3 regions of the Streptomyces sp. NPDC048415 genome follow, and region 1 is predicted to be linked to each of the others. Evidence: riboswitches for the same ligand, from Rfam matches in the RefSeq annotation. Region 1 holds a riboswitch; each other region holds the start of a gene.

What was found. A riboswitch is a leader RNA that binds a small molecule or an ion and turns the genes downstream of it on or off. The one in region 1 is predicted to bind cobalamin.
Region 2: linked by a shared signal. The riboswitch ahead of AB0D27_RS17030 (cobalamin biosynthesis protein) and the one ahead of AB0D27_RS32935 (HoxN/HupN/NixA family nickel/cobalt transporter) in region 1 are both predicted to bind cobalamin.
Region 3: linked by a shared signal. The riboswitch ahead of AB0D27_RS15230 (CbtB-domain containing protein) and the one ahead of AB0D27_RS32935 (HoxN/HupN/NixA family nickel/cobalt transporter) in region 1 are both predicted to bind cobalamin.

Annotation. Positions count from the first base shown of each region.
Region 1 is NZ_JBEZKJ010000070.1:9,086-15,191, forward strand. It holds gene AB0D27_RS32930 (YcnI family protein) at 1-668, shown strand, start outside; gene AB0D27_RS32935 (HoxN/HupN/NixA family nickel/cobalt transporter) at 718-1,821, opposite strand; cobalamin riboswitch at 1,849-2,049, opposite strand; gene AB0D27_RS32940 (helix-turn-helix domain-containing protein) at 2,131-2,490, shown strand; gene AB0D27_RS32945 (Cys-Gln thioester bond-forming surface protein) at 2,568-3,956, opposite strand; gene AB0D27_RS32950 (single-stranded DNA-binding protein) at 4,239-4,706, opposite strand; gene AB0D27_RS32955 (YfjP family GTPase) at 5,084-6,106, opposite strand, start outside.
Region 2 is NZ_JBEZKJ010000022.1:27,625-33,730, reverse strand. It holds gene AB0D27_RS17035 (cobyric acid synthase) at 1-570, opposite strand, end outside; gene AB0D27_RS17030 (cobalamin biosynthesis protein) at 567-1,508, opposite strand; cobalamin riboswitch at 1,618-1,759, opposite strand; gene AB0D27_RS17025 (hypothetical protein) at 1,886-2,110, opposite strand; gene AB0D27_RS17020 (inorganic phosphate transporter) at 2,123-3,364, opposite strand; gene AB0D27_RS17015 (lysozyme) at 3,543-4,292, opposite strand; gene AB0D27_RS17010 (class II aldolase/adducin family protein) at 4,489-5,220, shown strand; gene AB0D27_RS17005 (alpha/beta fold hydrolase) at 5,421-6,106, shown strand, end outside.
Region 3 is NZ_JBEZKJ010000018.1:80,237-86,342, reverse strand. It holds gene AB0D27_RS15260 (PLP-dependent cysteine synthase family protein) at 1-390, shown strand, start outside; gene AB0D27_RS15255 (MFS transporter) at 387-1,637, shown strand; partial or broken gene AB0D27_RS15250 (multicopper oxidase domain-containing protein) at 1,906-2,067, opposite strand; gene AB0D27_RS15245 (MerR family DNA-binding protein) at 2,076-2,429, opposite strand; partial or broken gene AB0D27_RS15240 (hypothetical protein) at 2,537-2,728, opposite strand; gene AB0D27_RS15235 (CbtA family protein) at 2,811-3,575, opposite strand; gene AB0D27_RS15230 (CbtB-domain containing protein) at 3,593-3,814, opposite strand; cobalamin riboswitch at 3,851-3,994, opposite strand; gene AB0D27_RS15225 (histidine phosphatase family protein) at 4,115-4,705, shown strand; gene AB0D27_RS15220 (hypothetical protein) at 4,970-5,098, shown strand; gene AB0D27_RS15215 (ankyrin repeat domain-containing protein) at 5,228-5,770, opposite strand; gene AB0D27_RS15210 (hypothetical protein) at 5,977-6,102, shown strand.

The sequences.
Region 1 (6,106 bases):
TGACCGCCGCTGGCGCGGCCTTCGCGCATGTGACGGTCCACCCCGAGAGCTACGCCAAGGGCGCCACGGACGGCCTCCTGACCTTCCGCGTCCCCAACGAGGAGGACACCGCCAGCACCACGAAGGTGCAGGTCTTCCTGCCCACCGACCATCCGGTCCTGGGCGTCCTGGTCACCCCGCAGGCGGGCTGGACCGCGAAGGTGACGACCAGCAAGCTCAAGACGCCCATCAAGACGGACGACGGCACCATCACCGACGCCGTCTCCGAGATCACCTGGACCGGGGGCAGGATCCGCCACGGCGAGTACCAGGACTTCGACGTGGCGTTCGGTCAACTGCCGGACGACACCGGTCAGCTGAGCTTCAAGACGCTGCAGACCTACTCGGACGGCAACGTCGTCCGGTGGATCGAGGAGACGCCGAAGGGCGGCGCGGAGCCGGAGAACCCGGCGCCGGTGCTCACGCTCACGGCCAAGGGCGCGGGCGAGGACTCCTCCGGGGGACCCTCCGCCACTGCGTCGGCCTCGGACGCCAAGAGTTCGACCGCGAGCGACAAGAGCAGTGACTCGACCGCTCGCGGCCTGGGCATCGCCGGTCTGGTCGTCGGCGTCCTCGGCCTGATCGCGGCCGGCTTCGCCCTCGCCCGCGGCAGGAGCGCCCGCTCCTAGCAGGGCTGCGCCCGCCCCCGGCCGGGCTGCGGCGGCCGCCCCGCCGGTCTCAACTCCCCTCGGCGGGGCGGACCGCCCACCGCTGCTCGACCTTCGCCAGTCGCCAGTACGCCACGGCCGCGGCCCAGACGACGACGAACAGGCCGACGATGATGTATCCGACGTTGTCCAGGTCGAGTCCCGCGATCCAGCCGGTCACCGCGTCACGCAGGTCGAACTTGTCGTGCAGCACGCTCACCAGCTCGATCGTGCCGATGAAGAACGCCACCGCGATGGACAGGCCGGTGATGGTGAGGTTGTAGAAGACCTTCCGCACCGGGTTGGAGAAGGCCCACTGGTAGGCGAAGTTCATGAACGTGCCGTCCAGGGTGTCGAACAGGCTCATCCCCGCCGCGAACAGCAGCGGCAGGCACAGGATCGCGTACCAGGGCAGCCCGGCCGCCGCACCGCTGCCCGCCATCACCATCAGCGTGACCTCGGTGGCCGTGTCGAAGCCGAGGCCGAAGAGAAAACCGAGCGGGAACATCTGCCCCGGCCGCGTGATGGACTTCGTGAAGCGGCCCAGGATCCGGTTCATGAACCCCCGCGAATCCAGGTGCTGTTCGAGCTCGGCCTCGTCGTACCTGCCCGCGCGCATCGCCCGGAAGACCCGCAGGATGCCGACGAGCGCCACGAGGTTGAGGGCGGCGATGAGGTAGAGGAACGATCCGGAGACCGTCGTGCCCATGACGCCGAGCACCTGGTGGGTGCTGGAGCCCTCGTTCATGATCCGCCCGGCCAGCTGGGTGCCCCCGGCGATGAGCGCGGCGAGCAGGACCACCACACTGGAGTGCCCGAGCGCGAACCAGAAGCCCACCGACACCGGCCGTTTGCCGTCGGCCATCAGCTTCCGTGTGGTGTTGTCGATCGCGGCGATGTGGTCCGCGTCGAACGCGTGCCGCATGCCCAGTGTGTACGCGGTGACGCCCAGGCCGATGCCGAACGCCTGGGAGCCGACCTCGTAGTGCTCCGGCTCGACGAGCAGGAACAGGATGCCGAACGCGACGACGTGCAGCGCCGCGATCATGGCCAGGAGAACGGCGGTTCGTACGGTGTCCTCGCGCCTCCAGCGGAACCCGGCGGCGGGTGGGGACGACTGCGTGGGCAGGGTCATTCGGTCACGCTCCAGCACCTCGTGGATCACTTCGTGAGATGCCGTGGCCGGTCTCCTGGCTTACGGGTGCACGCGCCCGGCCCTGCCTTCCCGGCCTCGGGGCCAGTGGCGCCGCCTGATGGCGGCACGGGACGGGAGCTCCCCGATCACAGTGGCGAGGGCCGCTCCGGTCTGGGCCCCTGAAGGGCCGTCACCGGCTTCCCGAACACCACGGCCCGCCCACCGTATTGGCCGACGGGTTCTCCTGCATAGCTGCACAGCTGCGCAGGTATTGAAGATCACACAGCGGCGCCTGCGAAGATGGCCCGCATGCACCTCGTTCCCGCCGAGCGCGCCGACCGCAGGACCATCGACGGCCACCGGGTCTGCGACGCCGTCGCCGCCATCGGTGAGCCCGGGCACGTACGCACCTGGGCCGACCGCTTCTCGCTGCTCGCCGACCCGCGTCGCCTCGCCCTTCTGCTGGCCCTGCACCGGGCCGGCCCCCTCGCCGTCTCCGACCTCGCCATCGCGACCGGCATGAACGACCCCGCCGTGTCCCAGGCCCTGCGGCTGCTCCGTACCGCCGGGGTGGTCGAGGGCGACAAGGACGGCCGGGTCGTGCGCTATCGGGTGACCGACGGCCCGACCGCCGACCTCCTGGAACACTGCGCGTCCGACAAGGGCTGAGCCGCCCCAGGGGTGCGGGGCGCCTCGTCGCTCACTGTTGAGTTGCCAAGGTGCGGTGCTGCTCAGCGCTGTGCTGCTCAGTCCTGGGCGGGTGCCTTCTTCTTGCGGACCAAGGACAATGCCGCGCCGCCGATCACGACGAGGGCGATGGCTGTGCCCGCGATGAGCGGGGTCGTGCTGGAGCCGCCGGTCTCGGCGAGATCGGTCCCGCCGGTGGAGGTGCCGCCGACCGACGCGGGACTCGGCTCACTGACCGTCTGGGTCGAGACGTCGTTCGCGCTGCCCTGGATCTCGCAGTCGAGTACGCCCTTGAACCGCTCCGCGAAGCCGTTCGGACCGCTGATCGTGAAGTCGTACGCCTGGTCCTCCTGCAGGGGGACGGTGACCGTCTGGGACGCGCCCGCCTCGATGGTGTGCTCGATCCCCATCAGCTCGAAGGTGAATGCCTCGTCGCCCTTGTTGGCCGCCGTGATGTCCACGCCGCCCTCGGCGCAGTTCTTCGAGGCGGACAGGGCCGGTATCGCGCCCTTCTCGGCCCAGTTCGCGGTCACCGTCGCGGAGACCGTCGACTCGCTGGAGCCCGCCAGGATCTGTGTCTGGCTGCGGGTCTCCGAGGTGAAGGCGCGGCCGACCGGCACGGTCGTGGACGCCTGCACCGTCAGCGCGGCCGACCCGTCCGAGCTGTCCTTCGGCACGTCGAAGTAGAGCCGGCTGCCGTCGAATGCGGAGGTGATCACCTTGCCGTCCTTGTCGACGATCTTCACCCCGTCGGCGGCGGCGTCCGCGGGCGGCGTCACCGTCACGCTGCCCGCGTTCGTGTGCACCGTGACCGGGCCGAGCTTCTCCCCGGCGTGACCGGAGACCGCCGCCGGGCCGAGGGCCAGCGATGCCTTGGGCTCCACTAGGTTCCGGGCGCTGTTTTGGAGGTAGTCCGCGAGCTTCTCCGCCCGCGGGTCCACCGCGTCCACGTCGGCGCCGTCCGAGTACCGCCAGATGGCCACCTGAGTGCCGGCTGCCGCGTCCTTCTCCGTGAGGCCGCTGACGCCGGCCTTCTCGGCGAGTGCCGCGAGGTCGTTCACCTGCGGGTAGGAGTGCTGCAGGATCCAGCGGATCTTTCCCGCGTCCTTGTTGCCGCTGAGCGACGTACCGCTCCAGGGGGTCTCCTGGTACTTGGCGTCCCGCTGCGTCGGGTTGTGAATATCGATGCAGTAGGTCTGCAGCGTGCCACCGTCGTCGACGGACATTTCGAACAGGCCCGCGGACACCCACGAGTCCTCGCCGTTGTCGTGGACGACGGCGGACCCGTACGTCTTCAGGTCACCTATGGTTGCGGTCGCACCGCCCGGGTTCTGCGGGATCTCATCCGCGACGGCCGTACCCGCGGTGGCGATCGCCCCCGCGGCGACGAGCCCCGACACCAGCGTCGCGGTGGCGACACGGGCGGCCCTTCGCCTGCGCGCGGACAACGCAGACAACGAAGAAAACACAGAATTCCCTTTCGCGCAGGACCCGTTGACATGGGGGGACGGTCCCGCCGGCAGAATCAGAAGCCCCGTGAGCTATGCCCCGCATCCTAAGGAAGCGGCCGCACCGCACTCCCCAGTCATGTCATCGGATGACCGATCCGACTCGGAATCGTTATCGCTCGATACGCCTGTGAGCTGCGCTTATCGACAAATCCATCGGGATCGTTCGCAACGCATTTGTCGATAAGCCGCAGTTCGGTCAGGGCGTCCCGAGTCCTGACATCACGTCACTCCCGCTGGCTCCGGCAGCTGTTGGGTCGCGGCCTCCGACTGCTCTGGTGGCTCCGTCTCCCAACTGGGCTCCGGGCGGGGCGCCGACGTCACGTCACTCTCCTTGGAGGGGCGCCGGAAGGCCGACGTACCGCGGGAAAGGTCGTGGCCGATCGCCACCGCGTCGATGTCTGCCGACGTCCAGCTCTGCCCTTCGCGCACCTCACTGCGCACCTTCAACCTGCCCTGCACGATGACGGGGTCGCCCACCGACACCGATGCCGCCACGTTCGTGGCGAGCGAACGGTTGGCCCACACCGTGAAGAAGTTGGTGTGTCCGTCCGTCCACGCGCTCTTCTCGCGGTCCCAGTACCGCGCCGTCACCGCGAGTCGAAACCTCGCGGACGGACCGCTCGCCAGCTCCCGGTACACCGGCTGCGTCGCCACGTTCCCCACCGCGCAGACCATTGTCTCGTTCATCCCGAACCCCTCTCCCGTACGGCTGCGTCTGTCGCGGCGATCGCATGCGCTGCGATCGCCGCGAATTCAGACTGCCTCCGTCGGGCCGAGCCCGCTGAGCGCTGTGTGCTACCGGCTGGTTGTGGAAAACCGTGTCACCCGACCGAGTGACCGCGCCTTCGGACCGAATGGCCGCGTCCCTCCGACCGAGGGCCCGCGTCACCACAGCGGTGCCCGCGTCACCACAGCGGTGCCCGCGTCACCACAGCGGTGCCCGCGTCACCACAGTGGTGCCCGCGCCAGCACGCCGGTGCCCGCGTCACCACAGTGGTGCCCGCGCCAGCACGCCGGTGCCCGCGTCACCACAGCGGTGCTCGCGCACCACGCCGGTGCCCGCGTCACCCGACGGGCGCGGACGCCGCCCCCGTGACCCGCCCGTACTGCTCGCGCACCTCCTGGTAGCGCAGCAGCTCAGCCGCCACCGGATCCAGCACGCGCGCCCTGCCGCACCCGCCGGCGGCCTCCCGCAGCCGTCGTTCCGCTTCGAGCCCGTAGCGCCGGGCGGGCCCGCGCGCCGCCATCCTGCTGCTCCACTCGACGACCGGACCGCCGACGATGCCCGCCACCATCAGCAGCACCGGCACCCCGAGATTCGGTGCCGTGACCCCGATGATCTGCCCCACCAGCCAGAGCCCACCGATGACCTGCAGGATCGTCATCGACGCCTGCGCGAGCACGGCGACCGGCCACCAGCCGGGCCGCAGCGGACGCCCCACCGGCGCCGTGGCACGCGCCGCCATCTCGTCCAGCGCCTCGGGCAGCCCCTGCGCCCCGCGTACGGCCGCCTCGCGAACCGCCTGCGCCCAGGGCGCGGGAAGCCCGTACGCCGCCCGGTCCGCCACCGTACGTACGGCCTGTTCGACACGCTGGCGTGCCGTGGCCTCCTCGTCCTCGGGGGCCCGTACGGGCAGGCGTCCGGTCGGGGGTTCGCGCCGGTCCTGGTGCCAGCGCCACAGCCGCAGCCAGGGCGTTCCGCAGGCGCGGTTGGCATTGCGGCGCCACGCGCGCTCGGCCGCGTCCCCGGCCGCGACCGCGCCCACCGCGTCCGCGAGCCGGTCCGCGAACTCCTCGCGCGCCTCCTCGCTGAGCCCCGCGCGCCGTCCCGTCGCGTAGACGGGCCGCAGTCGCACGGCGGCCGAGTCGAGATCGGCCGAAATTCGACGTGCGGCGGCGCCACGCTCGGCGACGAACTGGCCCAAACACTCCCGCAGTTCGCCGATCCCGTCCCCGGTGAGCGCGGACAGCGCCAGCACGGTCGCGCCCGGTTCGCCGTACTCGCCGAGCGCGATCCCGTCCTCGTCGAGCAGCCTGCGCAGATCGTCGAGGACCTGGTCGGCGGCCTCCCCGGGCAACCGGTCCAC
Region 2 (6,106 bases), on a different contig from region 1:
GAGTTCCTGGTCCTGCGCGCTCAGCAGCGCGACCGTCCCGAAGAAGGAGGCGAACACGCCACCGCGGTCGATGTCACCGACGACGAGCACGGGCAGTCGTGCGTTCCGGGCGATCCCCATGTTCACGATGTCGGTGCGCCGCAGATTGATCTCGGCCGGACTGCCGGCCCCCTCACAGATCACCGCGTCATACGTGCCCCGCAACTCGGCGAGGCACTCCAGCACGGTCCCGAGCAGCGCCTCCTGCCGTCCGCCGTGGTAGCCGCGCGCGCTCATCTCGCCCACGGGCTTGCCCATGAGCACGACCTGACTGCTCCGGTCGCTGCCCGGCTTGAGCAGCACGGGATTCATGAGCGCGCTGGGCTCCACGCGTGCGGCCTGCGCCTGCATGGCCTGCGCGCGGCCGATCTCGGCACCTTCGCGCGTGACGAAGGAATTGAGGGACATGTTCTGCGCCTTGAAGGGGGCGACCTTGACGCCCTGGCGCACCAGCCACCGGCAGATCCCCGCCGTGACGACGCTCTTGCCGGCGTCGGAGGTGGTCCCGGCGATGAGCAGTCCGCCGCTCATGAGGTGGCCCCCTTGGAAAGCGTCCGTCCGACGGCGCACACGGCGAGCGCGAGCAGGCTCACGCGCCGCGACAGCCGGACGGCCCGCTCGATGTCGGCGACCGACACGGGCCGCCCTTCGGCATTGAGTACGGGCCGGTGCTCGACCCGGCCCCCGTATGAGAGCGTCCCGCCGAGCCGCACCCCGAGCGCCCCCGCGAACGAGGCCTCCACGGGCCCGGCGTTGGGACTCGGATGCTTGCCGGCGTCCGCGCGCCAGGCGCGCACGGCGCCCCGCGGATCGCCCCCGGCCACGGTCGCGAGCACGGCGGTCAGCCGGGCCCCCGGCCATCCCGCCACGTCGTCGAGCCGCGCGGAAGCCCACCCGTACCGCCGGTACTTGGGGGACCTGTGCCCGACCATGGCGTCCAGCGTGTTCACGGCACGAAAGGCCACGAGCCCCGGCACACCCGCGACGGCCCCCCACGCCAGGGCCCCCACCACGGCGTCGGAGGTGTTCTCGGCGACGGACTCGACGACGGCACGCGCGATGCCGTCGGAGTCCAGTGTCTGGGGGTCGCGCCCGCACAGATGCGGCAGCCGTTGCCGGGCGGCCTCGACATCACCGACGGCGAGCGCGTCGCCGATCGCCCGCGCCTCACGCCCGAGGGAGGTCCCGCCGACGACGGCCCAGGTGGCGGCGGCGGTCAGCGCGACGGAGGCGGCCCGAGAGGGACGTACGCAACGACTCGCGAGCGTGGCGAGGCCGGTGGCGCCGCCCACGCACACGGTGGTGTGCAGCGCGCCCCACCCACGGTGGTCCCGCCACAACACCCGCTCCACCTCTGACGCGGCCCGCCCGAACGCGGCGACCGGATGCCCCCGGCGGGGATCGCCGAGCAGCAGGTCACCGAGGAGGCCGGCGGCGGCGCCGTACGCGAAGACGCGATCGGCACGCATCGGTTCAGCCGACCGTCAGGTCGGGCTGCGCCGTCGTTCGCTTCGTTGGCAGGGCACTTGGGCAGCCGCGCATGGCGATATGTCCTCACTCAGGGTGTCCACGCCCTGGTTCGACGAGACCGGCGGTGAGAGTTCCTGGCTCCCGGGAACGTCATTCCCCGGTGACAGTGGCGGGACCGCGCCGGACTCACACCGGCTTCCTCTCATGCCGCCGTACTTGGCTCCGGCAGTCCACCACGGGGCCGGAACACCCGTCAACTTGCTGTTGACCTGCGGGGGGAGAGTGTGCGAAGGCCCACATGCGGGTGGGGTGCGGGACGATGTTCCGTCCCGCACCCCACCTGAAGTGATGCCCGTTTTGGGCTACTTGGTTCGGCTCACTTGCCGACAATGATGAAGATCCCGTACGCCACCGCCGCCGCGCAGGCCGCGAAGCAGGCGTAGGCGCCGGTGGTCGCGAGGGCCACGGAGCCGCCCCGAGTCGAGGCCGACTCGCGCTTGGACAGGCTGACGATGCCGAGGGTGAAGAGGCCGACGAGGGAGACGGTGGCCACGAGGCTGACGCCGAAGACGGAGGCGAGGGCTGCCCAGTCGATGTTCATGCTGTTCGTTCCTTACACCGTGGCCGGGCGGGTGGGCTCCGCGTCCGGGGCCGGGATGGTGGTCTTCAGGTCGGTGTCGGCCGTGGCGATCGAACCGGCCGGCGGCGGGCTGACGGCGGCGATCGCCGTGGTGACGACGCCCGCGGGCTCGGCGGTGACGTCGTTGACGTTGTCGACCGTGACGGGCCGGCGGCGGGAGAGCTTCCAGATGGTGCCGGCACCGGCCACCAGCAGCACGCCCGTGAGGGCGATGCCCCACGCGCCCTGCTTGGTCAGGAACTCGGCGCTCGCGCCGGCCAGACCGGCGGCGGGCAGCGTCAGGCCCCACGCCACGAACATGCGGGTCGCGGTCGACCAGCGGACGACGGCGCCCTTGCGGCCGACGCCCGAGCCCATCACGGCGCCCGAGCAGACCTGGGTGGTGGAGAGCGAGAAGCCGATGTGCGAGGAGGCCAGGATGGCCGTCGCGGCGCTGGTCTGGGCGGCGAAGCCCTGCGGCGGCGCGAGGTCGGTGAGGCCCTTGCCCATGGTGCGGATGATGCGCCAGCCGCCCAGGTAGGTGCCGAGCGCGATGGCCATACCGGCCGAGACGATGACCCAGCTGGGAGGGTTCGAGCCCGGGGCGATGACACCGCCGGTGACCAGGGCGAGGGTGATGATGCCCATGGTCTTCTGCGCGTCGTTCGTGCCGTGGGCGAGGGAGACCAGCCCCGCGGAGGCGATCTGCCCCGCGCGATAGCCCTTGGCGGTCGCCTTCTCCTCGGCCCGCCCGCCGATCTTGTACGTCAGCCGGGTGGCCAGCATCGCGGCGAGTCCGGCCACGATCGGCGCGGCGACCGCGGGGATCAGCACCTTGGTGACGACGGTCGAGCCGTTCACTGACGACCAGCCGGCCGACATGACCGCGGCGCCGATCAGTCCGCCGAAGAGCGCGTGGGAGGAGCTGGAGGGCAGACCCAGCAGCCAGGTCAGCAGATTCCACAGGATGGCGCCGACGAGCGCCGCGAAGATCACTTCGGTGCGAATGCCCTCTTCGTTGATGATTCCGCCGGAGATCGTCTTGGCGACCTCCACGGAGAGGAACGCACCGACGAGATTCAGCACGGCGGACATGGCCACCGCCGTCTTGGGCTTCAGAGCGCCGGTCGAGATGGTCGTCGCCATCGCGTTGGCAGTGTCGTGGAAACCGTTCGTGAAATCGAACACGAGAGCGGTGACGATCACGATTCCGAGGAGGAGCGTGATGTGTTCCATTTACCCAGGCTTCTGTTTGACGTCAGTGGCACGTGGACCGTAGGCAACCTGGGTGAACGGAAGATGAACTGGGTCGGGCGGTGGGGTGTCTCAATGGGTGGACCACCCCTCCGCTTGCGTCGGAGGGGCGGCCCCGCGCCTCGAACGAAGGCGGAATATCGGGCTCCGGTCCCGGCTTCTAGCCCCTCGCGAGCCGCTTCAGCCCGGTCAGGGATCCGTTGAAGAGATTTTGGTCACCCGGCAGGGCGCCGCTGTTGTCGTACTGCCAGAACGTCCAGTACGACCAGCCGCCGGGCAGTGCCCCCGCGTCCGCCGCGTCGTAGCGGGCCAGCCACAGGGCGTGATTCGCGGCGAAGGCGCGGCTGGCGCCGGTGCAGGTGTTCCACCAGTGCGCGGTCGTGTAGATCACCGGCCGGCGGCCGGTCTCCCGCTTGACCTCGTCGCTGAATGTCTTGATCCACTTCACCATCCCGGCCTTGCTCAGGCCGTAGCACTTGTGCTTGCTGTAGGGGTTGTACTCGATGTCCAGCGCGGGCGGCAGCGTCCAGCCGTCCGCGCGCCAGGCGCCGCCGTTGCGCACGAAGTACGCGGCCTGGGTGGCGCCGGACGACTTGTCCGGGACCGCGAAGTGGTAGGCGCCGTGGAGGATGCCCGCGGTGCGTGCCCCGTTGTACTGCCGGCTGAAGTACGGGTTGCGGTAGGTGTGGGACTCGGTCGCCTTCACATAGACGAACCGGGCGCCCTTTGCTTTCGCGCTCTGCCAGTCGACGTTCTTCTGGTGCGAGGAGACGTCGTGCCCCTTGGGTTTGCCCGCGGCCTCGGCCGGAAGCGCGCTGAGGGCGGTCCCCCCGGCGGTGAGCGCCGCCACGACGGCCGCCGCCGCGGTGACGCGGGCACGGTGGCGGAACGGTGTGTGATCACGGGCCATATTTCCCCCCGGAATGGCGACGTGCACGACAAATCCCCCAGAGATTACTGGTAGTTCGGCCGATGCCCGTCGATCGCCAGCCAATCACCGACAGAGGGGGATGTATGCCCATATGCGACCTTACGGACGCCCGGCTTCCGCCCTAGAGTGCCCTCGCCTGCGGCGCGTTGACGTCCGCGCCTGGCAGGATCACGGCATGGCTGAGCAGCGGCGGGACGGACGGGACGCACGGGGGGACGCGCAGGGTGCGGGGGAGCGGGGCGAGTTGGGCGGAAGGGGCGCGCGGGACGCGGTGGAGCGGGCATGGGACGAGCTCGTCGCGACGGCCCGCCGGACGGTGGCCGACGGACTGGTCGTCGGTACGTCGGGCAATGTGTCGGTACGCGTCGGCGGCACCGTCCTGGTCACGCCCACGGGAGTGCCGTACGACCGGCTGACGCCCGACGACGTCGTGGGCGTCGACCTGGACGGCCGGCGGGTGCTCGGTTCGCTCCTTCCGACGAGCGAACTGCCGATGCATCTCGCGATCTACCGCGCGACCGACGCGCGCGCCGTGGTCCACACCCACGCCGCGCACGCGACGGCCGTCTCGACCCTCGTCCCCGAGCTCCCACTGATCCACTACATGGCAGGCGCCCTCGGCGGACCGGTCCGCGTTGCCCCTTATGCGACGTACGGCACTCCGGAGTTGGCCGAGAACATGCTCCGGGCCCTCGCCGACCGCACGGCCTGCCTCCTCCAGAACCACGGCACCATCGCCTACGGCGCGACCCTGTCCCAGGCCTACGACCGCACCGCCCAACTGGAATGGATGTCCCGCGTCTGGCTCCTGTCCTCCGCCGTCCCGGGCCTGACCCCCACGCTGCTGTCGACACAGCAGGTGAACGAGGCGGGGGCCCGTCTGAGCACCTACGGCCAGCGGCCTTAGCCGTGCGGTCCGGTGTTCCGGGGTCGGCGGGGCTGCGTTTGTCCCGAGCGGGGTGAGAGGGAGCCGCCCCGCCGAAGGCGAACGCCGTGGCGATCCTGCGGTGCGCCGCGATCTCTCCGGGAAATCCCCGATCCTGGCCGGGGACAACATTCAAGCTCCTCCCGCTGGCCGATAGCGGGCTGCCCCGGGAGACTGAACCCGTGCGCACTGTCAGAGCGACGGCCGCAGCCGTCACCGTAGCCATAGCCGCGGGCGCAGCCTCCGTGGCGGCGGGCCGGTTCGCGAGCGACGCCGCGCTGAAGGCGCAGCCCGGCAGGCCACTGCCCACCGAGCCCCGGCTCACCGTGCACGCCACGACGGCGGGCGGGATCATCCTCACCCGGGACCTGGCATCCCAGCGCCCCGGCATCTACGGCCTCGCCGGCGACGGCACCCACGCGGTCGTCGGCCCGGTCATGAACGCCACTCCGCACCCCGCCGACACGGTCGTACGCCGCCTGGAACGGGTCAGCCACGGTGCCCTCGAACCCGGCGACAAGGTGTGGTTCACCCCGAACCTGCACATCGGCAACCCGAGCGCCGCCCTCGGCCTGGAGCACGCCGACGTGGACATCCCCGGCGAACTGGGCACACTGCCCGCCTGGTTCGTGCCCGCGGTCCGGGACACCTGGGTGATCACCGTGCACGGCCTGGCCACCACCCGCGAACACCCCATGAACGTCATGGAGTTCCTGAACAGCCGCCACTTCCCCGTACTCGACCTCGCCTACCGGGGCGACCTCGGCGCACCCCGCTCCCAGGACGGCCTGAACCACCTCGGCGAGACCGAGTGGCGGGACCTGGACGCCGCCATCCGGTACGCCGTGCGGTACGGCGCCGAGCGGGT
Region 3 (6,106 bases), on a different contig from region 1:
CTGTTCGACGAGGTCCACTGGGTCGCCGCCCCCGAAGCGGTGTGGGCGGCACGGAGTCTGGCCCGCGATCACTACGCCTCCGGTGGCTGGAGCGTCGGCGCCGTCGCCCTCGTCGCCCGCTGGCTGGCCCGCACCCTGCCCGCCGAGAACCGCATCGTCGCCGTCTTCCCCGACGGGCCGCAACGCTACGTCGGCACCGTCTTCGACGACACCTACTGCCGGGGACACGGTCTGCTCGACCACCTGCCCGCCGACGACCCGGACGAGATCGCCCACCCCGCCGACCGGATCGTGACCCGCTGGACGCGCTGCACCTGCATCACCGACCCGCTCGCCACGACCGGCCGACCTGACAGCGCCACCCACGCCCTCACAGGAGCCGCCCGATGAACACCCTGTGGCGGCAGACCCGCTCCTTCCCGCCCGCCGCACGGCTGTTGATGGCCAACCAGTTCGCCATCAACCTCGCCTTCTACATGCTCATGCCCTACCTCGCTGCCCACTTGTCCGGGGGGCTCGGCCTGGCGGCCTGGGTGGTCGGACTCGTCCTGGGCGTGCGCAACTTCTCCCAGCAGGGCATGTTCCTCATCGGCGGCACCATCGCCGACCGCTTCGGCTACAAGGCCCCGATCATGGCCGGCTGCCTGCTGCGGACCGTCGGCTTCGGTCTGCTCGGCTGGGTCGACAACCTGCCCGCCCTGATCGTCGCCTCGGCGGCCACCGGTTTCGCAGGCGCCCTGTTCAACCCGGCCGTCCGCGCCTACCTGGCCGCCGAGGCAGGCGAGCGCCGCGTGGACGCCTTCGCCACCTTCAACGTCTACTACCAGGCCGGCATGCTGCTGGGCCCGCTGGTCGGACTCGCCCTGCTGGCCGCTGACTTCCGCCTCGTCTGCACGGTCGCCGCCGCGATTTTCGCGGTCCTGACCGTGCTGCAGGGGCGTGCGCTGCCCGCCCGCCGGGGTGCGACGGCCGACTCCGGGTCCGACAACGTGCTGACCCAGTGGCGCTCCGTCGTGGCCAACCGGCCCTTCCTGCTCTTCGCCACAGCGATGATCGGCTCGTACGTGCTGACGTTCCAGGTCTACCTGGCCCTGCCCCTGGCCGCCACGGACGTTCTGGGGCCCAGGGGAACATGGGCGACGAGTGGGCTGTTCGTGGTCTCCGCCGCAGTCGCCGTGCTCGGGCAACTGCGGTTGACGGGCTGGGCGCAGCTACGCTGGAGCCCCGCCCAGGCACTGGTGCGCGGACTGGCCGCGATGGGCCTCGCCTTCCTGCCGCTCGCCCTCACCCCGCCCGACACCGCCGCCGTACTCACCGCCCTGGTAGTGGCGGTGGCGCTGCTCTCAGCCGCCGGCGCGGTCGTCTACCCGTTGGAGATGGACACCGTCGTCACGCTCTCCGGCAACCGCCTCGTCGCCACGCACTACGGCCTCTACAACACCGTCTCCGGCGTCGGAATCACCCTCGGCAACCTCGCCACCGGCGCCCTGTGGGACTTCGCCGAACAACACGACGCCCTCTGGCTGACCTGGTGGGCCCTGACCGTGACGGGGCTCGCCTGCGCGGCCTCCGTCGCCGGGCTCGCGCGCAGCGGACGGCTGGTCGCACGGGAGGAACCGCGACTCGCTCCCATCTGACGGATGGGGAGAGGAGGCCGACCGGTCTCGCCCTCCCTACTCCATGCCAGTCGTCTTCGCGGTCCTGCGGCGTAGGCAAAGAGGTGCGGCCGACGCCGTACGCCAACGGCCACACCTCTTGCCGGCGATGTGTCAGCTCTGGCCGAGCATCTTGTGTCCATCTGCTCGATCTCGGCCGTCTGGGCCGTGATCACGTTGTGCGCGAGCTTGACGGCGGGACCGTACTTGCCGTGTTGCATGAGCCCGTCCCGGCGGCACGGGCGAGGGATCAGGCCCGATAGGCCACGTTCGCCATCATCCCGGCCTCGCCGTGGTAGGCGTTGTCGCAGTGCAGCATCCACTGGCCCGGGTTGTCGGCATCGAAGAAGACGGACAGCTTCTTCTTGGGCAGCACGATCGCGGTGTCCTTGCGCGGTCCGGAGGTGCCGAGCCAGCCGCTCATGCGCGCCGGGCGCACCAGGGTCTTTGTGAGGGGCTTCCGCAGCGAGCAGCCTCGCCGAACGGAGCCCGGCGGCAGACGGGTGCGTTGTCGGCTTCGTGCGCCGCCGACTGCGCCTCCGGCCCTTTGATGTCGATGAGTTTGGTCTCTATGATCCAGCAGACGTTGGCGTGGTCGGCCGGCTCGCGCTGCCGAGCGTGTTTGATCAGTGTCTCCAAGTGCCCTTCAAGGGCGAACGGTTCGGCGATCTGGGCCCGCACTTGCTCCAGCCGGTCGTCCAGGACCTGACGCACATGGCCGCAGGGCGCCTCGACCTGGCCGTGGACGGAGAGGATCTGCCGTACCTCCTGCAGGGACAGATCGGCGGCCTGGCAGCGGCGGATGAACCGCAGCCGGTCTGCTGTCTCCAGCCGTACACGCGATGCCCTGTCGGCGTGCGTTCCGGCGGCGGAAGCAGGCCCGCTTCCTCATAGAAGCGGATGGTCTTGGTGCTGACGCCTATGAGCTTGGTCGCTTCGCCGATTAACGCTAGGTGCTCCTGGGGTCCTCCGCGCACGCCCCGCGAGCTGCGGCAGCGGATGCGCCGGCTGCCGGGCCGCTCACCCTGTCGGCCCCGCAGCGCCCGCCAGCCCCGGCGTGCTGGGGCGTTCATGGCCCTCTGAAGCAGGCGAAGCGATGGCCACGACCGGATTTCCGTTCCGGTCGTGGCCATCGTCGTTTTCGCAGTGGTGTCCTCAGTGCGGTACGGGAGTTGCCCGCCTACCCGCTTCTTGCTTCTCGGCGGTGGCCGCCCTGGGCGACAGCACCCGCTCCGAGAGCAGCCCGAAGACGAGCCCGAAGGCGGTCCACAGGGTCAGCTGAATGGCCAGTGCCGCGAGGCGGAACTGCCACAGCAGCGTGGCAGAGAAGTCCTTGGGGACCTCATTGATGGCGGGGAGGAACGCGTACGCGAGGCCGATGGTGAGGACGAAGAATGCGCCCGCCGCCAGGGTCGCGTTCCAGTTGCCCAGGCGCGGCGCGAGGCGCTTGCCCAGGATGACCGTGGCGATGGCGAGCAGCACGCTGAGCACCATCATCAGGAAGTACAGCGTGGTGCGCTTGCCGATCGTCTCAGGGTCGCCGACGGACGGTGGATTGGCCGGGTACTTCAGGAACGGCACGAGGTAGACCGCGAGCAGGCCCGCGGCTGACAGGAGCAGCGCGCTCGCGCGCGGTCCGAAGCGGCCGATCCTGCCGAGCGCGAAGCAGTACGCGAGGGCGGCGATGCCGCCGAACGCGACCCCGTAGACGAGGACACCGGTGGCCAGGCCGCCCGTGGACTGCATCGAGCGGGAGACGATCTCCATGCCGTGCTCGTGGGAGTGGGCGTCCTCGTAGGCGATCGCCGAGTCTACGCGCGGTTCGCCCAGGAAGTAGGCGACGGCGAGGGCGAGCAAGCCGGCGGCGAGGCCGGCGAGCATGCCGCGGACCAGGAGGCTTCTGACGGTTGCGGCGTTCATGGTGTCCGATTCCCGTCTCAGTGGCACGGGAAGCCGAGCAGGTGGCGGGCGTCGTGGACCCACTCGTGGACGTTCTCGCCGGACATCACGGAGGTGGCGCCCTGTTCGGCGCCGACGAAGTAGAGCAGGACCAGCATCAGGACGCCGAAGAAGACCGCCCAGGGGGCGATCGCGCCGATCGGCAGCTTGGCGGGAACGGCGGTGGGGGAAGCGGTCGGCTGAGCGACGGACTGCGCCATAAGGCAGTACCTCCTGGGGAACTCGCGTCCCATCTCGGTGGTGCACAGGACGACGGCTGCGGGTCTGACTTGCTCGACCTTCACCATCCCTGGCGGGGATGGTTCTTGCTGGGCTTACAGTGGCGCGACCGTGCCGGATTCCCACCGGACTTCCGCCGAACCGTCGTCGATATCGACGAGAAGGTACCGCGAAGCGGGGATGCAGCCAAGGGCGCACGATGTGGCGGGTCGCGCGCCGGGGAGCTCGCTACACCGTCAGTTCCTGGGCCTGGCAAGGGCGTTGATCGCGAGAGTGGGCGTATGACGAGCCGAGTGATGTTGATCTCAGCCGCGATCAGTGCGGCGCTGCGGGAGGCCCGCTTCGACGACGGATGCCCGCTCGATGCCACGGGGTCCGCGCGTGCCCGGTCGGCCGCGGGCACGCTTCCGCCGGCCGACCGGGCGCTGACATCGCCCACTGTGCGCTGCCGGGAGACCGCAGACACACTCGGCCTCGATGCCCTGCCCGTGCCCGAACTGGCCGGGCTGGCCATGGGGCGCTGGCGCGGCCGGACCCTCGCCGAGGTGGGCGCCCAGGAGCCGGATGCTGTCGCCGTCTGGCTGGCGGACCCAGCCTCCGCCCCGCACGGTGGCGAGTCGGTGAGCCGGCTCTGTGCTCGTGTCGCACTCTGGCTGGAGGTGGCTGCGCAGAGCCCTGGCCGGACGATCGTCGTCGTGGAGCCGGAGATTGTCCGGGCTGTGGTGCTACGGGCGTTGGGCGCGCCCGAGCCGGGCTTCTGGCGCATCGACGTACCGCCGCTCACCGTCACGGAGTTGAGCGGACGGTCCGGACGCTGGAACCTGCGGCTCGGGCAGCCGCTCGGCCAGGCGGATTCCGGGACCGTTCGCTGATCCGGACCATTGCACACGCCAAGGGGGCCGACGACGGCAGTGCCCACGGGTGGGCGTCTCAGATGTCCTCCCGGCTCTGGTTGTCAGCGTCATGCACCACACCAACTCGCTTGCAACGGGACTGTGGAGGCCCTGGGTTCAGCCACTCCCATACCGCAGTCCTTGATGCGCACGTCCGCCTGCGCGGCTGAGGGAACGCTTCCAGAGCCTCAACCACACGGCCGAACAGTTCATCGACGCCCATGGGTTACCTCGGACTTCGCCGTGCACTTCTTCGACCGTGGCCTCGTGGACTCCCTCGCCGAGGGATGGCGCCTCGACGAGGTGCACGCCTTTGAGGAGGGCGAACTGCCGCGCCGCCTGTGGCGGGTCACTCAGACGCTGCCTGAGTGAGCCCGGCTTCCGCGCCGGATCCAGCAGTCGATGGGGTGACCGATCTGCGTACAACTCCTGCTGCACCTGCGGCGGCGACAGTCCGACCGTGAGACGCAATGGTGCGCTGAGCGTCCTGCCGCCCGCGCGTCACGGAGAGGCGCGACCGGAGAGCTCGGCGTGGGTCTTCGCACCCTCACCGCGCAACCAGTCGACCACGTCGTCGGCGTCCTGGGCTCGGGCGATGTCGAGGGGCGTCTTGTCGTCGTAGCCGATCCAGTTGATGTCCGCGCCGTTGCCGCGCAGGTACTGGGCGCTGGGCAACTGGCCGCCGTGGCAGGCGCCCCAGAAAGCACGGGTGACCTCGTCAGGGGTGGGTGGCTCGGAGGCCGTGACGTGATCCTTGACGCAGTCGAGGAGACCGAGGGTGGCGGCATCCTGGAAGCTGATGTGGGCACCGTGCTCGATGAGCCAGCGGGCCGCGTGCCACTGCCCGAAGCCGCGGGCGTCGGCCAGCGGGGTGCCGCCGCCGATCACCGCGCCGTGTGCCTCGATGTCGGCTCCGGCCGCGATGAGTGCGTCGAGTACGGGGACGTCGTTGCTGCTGGCGGCCCAGTGCAGAGGTGTTTCGGTGTGCGGGCCGGTGAAGCGGGCGTTGGGGTCGGCGCCGGCGGTGACCAGGGCGGCGACGATCTGTGGGCCGTGCGGGAAGTGGCCGGGCCAGTCGGTGGCGATGTGCAGCAGGCTGCGGGCTCCCTTGCCGCAGTCTTCGGTGATGCGCGTGGTGGCCAGGCCGGGGTTCTCGGCGAGGAGCAGCTGCAGTCCGGGGAGGTCCCCAGGCCCCGTGCAGTCATGTCGGTGACCTGATCCAGCAGCACCTGGCCGACATCGAGTGCCGCATGGCCGAGCTGCGGACGGCCCGCACCGCTCTGCGGGGCCTGGCCGAACGTGCCACCGCCACGGACCCGAGTACCTGTGCCGAGGCGGACATCTGCAGCATCATCGGCGGTCCGACAGAGAAGTGACAAT